One region of the Sutcliffiella sp. FSL R7-0096 genome, then DNA from elsewhere that is predicted to be linked to it. Evidence: riboswitches for the same ligand, from Rfam matches in the RefSeq annotation. Region 1 holds a riboswitch; the other holds the start of a gene.

Region 1 (3,414 bases):
GCAGATTCTGGCGGTTTTGTTACAACCAAGTTCCTTAAATCTGCGGCAAAAGAGCTGAACGCTCACATTGTGGGTGGTTCTGTCGCCAAAAAAACAAACAAAGGGATTTATAACACGATGATTACGGTCAACAAAGATGGAGAAGTTGCCGGAGAATATAGCAAATTGCACCTTTTTCGATTGATGGACGAGCATCACTTCCTCCAGCCAGGAAAGACAGATGGAATGTTTGAGCTTGACGGAGAAACATGTGCTGGCTTCATTTGCTATGATATACGGTTTCCTGAGTGGATCCGTGCCCATACTACAAAAGATGCAAAAGCAATCTTTGTTGTTGCAGAATGGCCTTTGGCAAGGGTTGACCATTGGCGTACCCTTCTTATCGCCCGGGCCATTGAGAACCAGTGTTATGTAATCGCTTGTAACCGTTCAGGCGCAGATCCGAAGAATGCTTTTGCAGGACACTCCATGATTATTGATCCTTGGGGGGAAGTTTTGGCAGAAGCAGGAGAAAGAGAAGAGATTATTACTGCTGAAATTGATTTGGCTAAAGTGGAGGAAGTAAGGAAAAGAATCCCGATCTTTGAAGATAGAAGACCACAATACTATTAATTTAGCGGTTTAATAATACACCGCTGTTCCTTTCCGCGGGACGGTGCTGGAGTCTTCGCCATTAGCTCCAATCCATAGCTGAAAATTACAAAACGTAATGTTAGAACTTTTTCAAATAGCTCAGTTAGAGTTTTTTTTACACAGCCTTAAGTAAATGAAGTCATTATGTTGATTGGAGTGGAAGGCGCGCAGACGCCCGCGGGAGGAAGGGACAGGTTAGAACCCTGAAGCGTTGTGAGGAGGCTCACGGACCGCCCGCAGGGAAGCGAAGCGCCTGGAACGGAAATCATCTGTATTATAAAATTCTCTTATTCTTTCAAAACAAAAAGGACTCCGGGATGGAGTCCTTTTCTATTTGGCTAGCATTATTTTGTAACGTTAGCAGCTTGAGGTCCACGAGCACCTTCAACGATTTCGAAAGAAACTTCTTGACCTTCTTCTAGAGTTTTGAAACCTTCGCCTTGGATTGCGGAGAAGTGTACGAATACGTCGTCTTGACCTTCAACTTCGATGAATCCAAAACCTTTTTCTGCGTTGAACCATTTTACTTTACCTTGTAACATGTTTGTTCCTCCTTGTGGTTTACCCACGTAAATATTACTATTCTTGCTCTTTCAAACATTTCAAGACGAAAACTTGTTTCTGACTTTCCATATTCACGAACAAAAATAATAGTTTAATAATAGCAGGTGCCCATCATTTTTTCAAGGTTTTAACCAAACAATTCATACAATTCAACTTAATTCTTCAAAATAATCAGATTCCTGTTTGTTAAAGCCTTTTCTCGTAACTTTGTTGCTTTTTGTATATTTTAACCAACAATAATATTCCTTATTGTCGTGCTCTTTTCCCTGCTGTAATACTACATGCATATACAGATTAAGAAACGCTACAAAGTCCATTTGCAGACTTTTGCTAATAAAAAGCAACAAATTGAGAAAAAGCCTTTTTAAAAAAATGGTTGACATCCATCTAAACACCTTGTTATTATTTTCAACAAGCAATAATTTTCACACAATTAAATACATTCGCAATATATATTGTTGCGATCTCTTATCAAGAGCAGGTGGAGGGATTTGGCCCGATGAAACCCAGCAACCGACCGTAATACTGTTGTGAGACAGGGCGTTACATTTAATTGACGCCGAACGTAATCGTTCATAAGGCACGGTGCTAATTCCAGCAGAAGTGACTTCTGGCAGATAAGAGGGGAGAAGTTGATGCTTCAAGCCTCTTTCTTATGGAAAGGGGCTTTTATTTTTGAAATAAACGCCCCGATCTAAATTTTACGATAAATGATGACTCGGGGGTAAAAAATATGACGATTACTGCAACTACAAACTATGAACCATTAACTGAAGCTACAGCCGTGTCGTTGGCAAAGGACCTTGAATTTTTCAAGGAAGGAGCACTTCTTCACTGTCAAGAGATAGGTGATGGGAACTTGAACCTTGTTTTTCATATCAGAGATGAAAACAATACAGGGATTATTATCAAACAGGCACTACCTTATGCCAAAGTTGTTGGAGAAAGCTGGCCTCTCACCTTGCATCGTGCCACAATCGAAGGGAACTACTTGAAGAATGCTGCGACACTTGTCCCTAACCTTGTTCCGAAAGTGTATTATACAAACGAAGCATTGGCCATTACGATCATGGAAGACCTTTCGCATCTAGACATCGCAAGAAACGGTTTTATTCATGGCAAGGACTATCCCCTCATTTCCAAACACATTGGGGAATACTTGGCTAAAACGTTATTCTATACTTCAGATTTCGGTTTGAACCAACAGGAAAAAAAGACTCTGCAACAGCAATTTTCCAACCCGGAACTTTGTAAGATTACTGAAGACCTTGTGTTCACAGATCCTTTCTTTGATAGTGAGACAAACAGTTATGAGCCGGAACTTCTAGGTGCAGTGGAAGAAATTTGGAAGGATGAAACCCTGAAACTTGAAGTCGCGAAACTGAAATTCAAATTTCTAACGAATGGGGAAGCGCTTCTTCATGGAGACCTTCATACCGGAAGCATTTTCGCCAACGAAATCGATACTAAGGTAATTGATCCGGAGTTTGCTTATTTTGGACCTATCGGCTTTGATGTTGGTCAATTCTTTGCGAACATTTTACTGCAAGCCATCACTAGAACAGACGAAGAGAGAGGCGATATTACGGCTCATCTACACCAAGTTTGGGAGACTTTCACCTCTATTTTCTCCGACCTGTGGAAAACGTCCAGCGTGGAGCAGTTCACCACAACTCCAGGGTATCTGGATTATGTACTAAAAAAAGTTTATGCGGAGGCGATCGGTTTTGCAGGATGTGAAGTTATCAGACGCACCATCGGATTGGCCCATGTAGCAGACCTCGACACCGTCCAACCTTTCGCCAAGCGTATTCTAATCAAGCAAAAGTCGCTGGAGCTTGGAAGATTACTAGTCTTGGAGGCAGGAAATTTCAAGAACACGAAAGAGATAGAATCTTTATTTGAAAATGTTTTAAAGGAGATTAAATGACTTATGACTGTTACAACTGGCCTTCCACTATCTGTCGAATGGATGGATACATCTATCCGTTTATTAGATCAACAGAAACTGCCACATGAAACCGTGTTCCTTGACCTGAAGACCCTTTATGATGTTTATGATGCGATTGTCACTTTAAAAGTTAGGGGTGCACCGGCCATTGGGATAACAGCAGCTTACGGACTTGCACTTGCTGCAAATTCTTATGAGACGGAAAGCCTTGATGATTTTCACACACTTTTGAAAAAGGATCGAGACTACCTAGCTTCCTCGCGCCC
Region 2 (3,414 bases), 1.1 Mb from region 1:
TGCCTCGAACACCCCCATCACCACGACAAGCACCGACAATATCGGAACGGCCCGGGATGATTTAACCCACCGATCTATCACTCTATGTTTCAGCACCCAGGTGGCCCCGATTGCAAGCAAGAATGCAAGGACAGGGGTCAAAAGCCAGAACGAAACAATCCAGGCGAGCTTTCCGACAAAGACAGATTGATAGACGATTCCGGCACCGACGACTGCACCGACCGTCACTTCACTCGTGGAAAGCGGGATGCCAAACACATTCGCTAAAAATAAAGATAGAGCCGCAGATGCAATCACAATCAGTGCAATGGCAACGGTAAAGGTGCTTTGCGGCACAATCCCACTTCCCATCGTCTTGACGACCTCGCCCCCGCCAAGCCATGCCCCAAAGAATACCGCAATCCCGCACAGAACCAAGGCAAGATTTCTTTTGACAACTCCTGATCCATAGGCGATACCCATGGATGCCGCCGCACCGCTCGCCCCTATATTCATGGCGAAAAATAGACCAACGATGACGGCCATCGTAACTAACATGCTTTTTCCTCCTTCACTTCCCAGACAACCTTAGTTTGTATGCAGTCCGCACTCCGTCTTGCCACTCCCCGCCCAACGGCCAGCGCGGGAATCTCCGGCTGCGCCGACTGCCTGTGTACAGGGAAAGCAGCCGATGCTTGGATATCCTTGGTCATGGAGCTCGTTATAAGGAAGCCTCCTGATACGGATGTGATCCCAAACATCCTCCCATGTCCAATGGATGAGCGGACAGATTTTAATATTTTTGAACTTATCATCACGATTCAGGAAGTTTGTGTTGGCCCGGGTTGGTGACTGCTCCCTTCTGAGACCGGATATCCATGCCTTCCTTGGCGTGAGCGCTTCTTTTAGCGGTTCCACCTTGCGAATGTGGCAGCAGAGGCTAGGATCTCTTTTCCAAAGGGCCGTGCCATGCGCTGATGCTTGTTCTTCCAAGGTTAGCGCTGGCTTCCTTTTTTCGATTTGCAATTCCGGGAATCTACTTTCTATCTGTTCAATGACCTTATAGGTTTCCGGAAAATGCAGATCTGTATCTAAAAACACAATATGGGCATCCGGTTTTACTCTTTGAATCAGGTCGATCAGGACCACCGCCTCGGCCCCAAAGCTTGAGGCATAGATGATATCATCTGATGAATAGGCCTGATAAGCCCATTCCAAGACGGCATTTGCGCCTTTTGAAGGATCATGTACCTCAAAGTCTGTTGATATCTCCTTCCAACTTTCATACGTTATTTTCTGGTTCATCTTCTTGTTGCTCCTTTCTTTCCCAACGAAAAAAGGCAGCCCCTTTACATATGTGCTTGTGCATGCGAGCTAAGCATCATGTAAAAAGACCGCCTCCAGTTTGTCTGGTCAGCGCTTATTTGATTTTTAAAATGTCATTAAACACGTTGGTGATTTACGCAACGGGTTACGCTTTCCTGGGGGCGCTTGTGGAGCCTCCTCGGCAAGCCTGCGGGGTCTCCACTAAGCGCTACCTCCCGAAGGAGTCTTCGCCCTTTGCTCCAATCACCAACTGTATTCTGGCAATATTTATTTTTTCTGAAGGCGAACCTTCTCATTTTTTTCTATCTGAATGACTTTTCCATCCTGTACGACAAGGGTGATAGATCCAAATTTGATTGATTGCAGCATCCTTTCCAAGTGAGTTACAACATCATCCCATTCCGATTGTGCCAGTTGGCTCGCCTCCATTTCACCAAATAAAAAACGCCTCTTCCATTATGGAAAGGCGCATTGTATGTATCCTGCACCTTATCTTCCAAAATGGGTATCCATTTTGCTGGAATTGGCACCTTGCTGTTCGCAGGTTGCCGGGCTTCAACGGGCCAGTCCCTCAGCCGCTCTAGATAAGCGTTTCATTTGTGTTGTTTTTAATAAAATTAATCCTACCATACTTATATGAATTGTCAACAATGATATTGACAGTTTTTTTGGATTTTTTCGATTTTAGGAAGTTGGTCCTATCCAACTCCGTTTATTTACCGATTTTTTTAAGCTTCGTTCCATCTTTCACCAGCACGGCTTGATACATCTTTCCAGCTTTTGTTTCAAACATAACTCCTTGGATGGTTTCCTCTATTTTTTCATAGGTAATAATATCTCGTTTTGTCAGGCCGTTAGAATCAAAGGTCACTTTTCCTTCCAGCTTTAACTGGCCGTTACCAATCTCATCCGCCAACTCAATTTCATGGTCAAGCATACGCTCCTCAATCCAACCTGCAAGTAAAGGCTCCAACGTTTTTTCATTTATTTTTAGATTTTCACTATATGTAAGAATCATGGAGTAGCGGACATATTGAACCGTCCCATACTCATTTTCCCCCATCCCAAGCGAGAGGGACGAGATATCCATTACTGGGTCCGCTTCCTTTTGTGTTTCTAAACTGCAAGCCGTCAACAGGTATAACAAACAGAATAAAGCCCCTATTTTCTTCAAGCTACTTCCCCCTTTACACCCCGTACTTCTTCTTAAACCTTAACATATTTTTCCTTGTCTACGTTATAGGAAAATAAAAATGGTGCTAGAATCCCATGTTTGGGGGTCTGGCACCATTTTAGAATGTATTTCTATTGGCATTTAGCCATTTCGATTTCTTTACGCTTTTCAGCTACTATTACATCTAAATGACGGTATAGGTTAACGAACTCGCCCGGAAGCAGTCCACCGTATTCTCCATCCAGGTTAAGTTGCATTTTTTCGTGCGTGTTTACTTTTACCCGATTGGCTTTGGTGTAGATGACAAGCGGATCCTTCACATGCTCGCCGCGAAGCGCCAATGAGGCAATCCGGATAAAGTCGGCGATGTTTGCCTTTTTAAGGATGATCATGTCAAACATGCCGTCATTCATGCAGGAATCAGGTGCGAGTTTCTCGAATCCTCCAACCGAATTGGAAAGTGAAACGAGGAAAAGCATGATTTCGCCTTCGAAAATCTTCCCGTCGTATTCAATCGTTACGTTTGTTGGACGAATGGAAGGAAGCATCTCGATCCCCTTGAGGTAGTAGGCAAGCTGTCCCAGCATCGTTTTCATTTTAATCGGTACTTCATAGGATAGCTCGGTCATTTTCCCGCCACCGGCAATGTTCATGAAGTACTGGTCATTCGCTTTTCCAATATCAACAGGCATCGGAACCCCTGTTGCAATGACATCGACACAACCTAAAATATCATCGCGTGGAAGGTCCAATGCTCTAGCAAAGTCATTGGTTGTTCCGACTGGTATCACACCAAGCAGCGGTCGGTATTCTTGTTCGGCAAGCCCGTTGACCACCTCGTTAATCGTACCGTCTCCACCAGCTGCCACAACCAGGTCATAACGGCGCTCCACAGCAAGCCTCGCTGCTACGGTTGCATCTCCATGTCCGGTTGT

The links. A riboswitch is a leader RNA that binds a small molecule or an ion and turns the genes downstream of it on or off. The one in region 1 is predicted to bind S-adenosylmethionine.
Region 2: another riboswitch for S-adenosylmethionine. It lies ahead of MKY77_RS02945 (YezD family protein); the one in region 1 lies ahead of mtnK (S-methyl-5-thioribose kinase).

The regions. Positions count from the first base shown of each region.
Region 1 covers NZ_CP152003.1:1,644,468-1,647,881, reverse strand. The annotation lists gene MKY77_RS08390 (carbon-nitrogen family hydrolase) at 1-612, shown strand, start outside; gene cspD (cold-shock protein CspD) at 978-1,175, opposite strand; SAM riboswitch class I at 1,663-1,821, shown strand; gene mtnK (S-methyl-5-thioribose kinase) at 1,931-3,127, shown strand; gene mtnA (S-methyl-5-thioribose-1-phosphate isomerase) at 3,131-3,414, shown strand, end outside.
Region 2 covers NZ_CP152003.1:545,522-548,935, reverse strand. The annotation lists gene MKY77_RS02955 (inorganic phosphate transporter) at 1-537, opposite strand, end outside; gene MKY77_RS02950 (phosphoadenylyl-sulfate reductase) at 568-1,284, opposite strand; gene MKY77_RS02945 (YezD family protein) at 1,573-1,734, opposite strand; SAM riboswitch class I at 1,792-1,896, opposite strand; gene MKY77_RS02940 (hypothetical protein) at 2,018-2,479, opposite strand; gene MKY77_RS02935 (diacylglycerol kinase) at 2,611-3,414, opposite strand, start outside.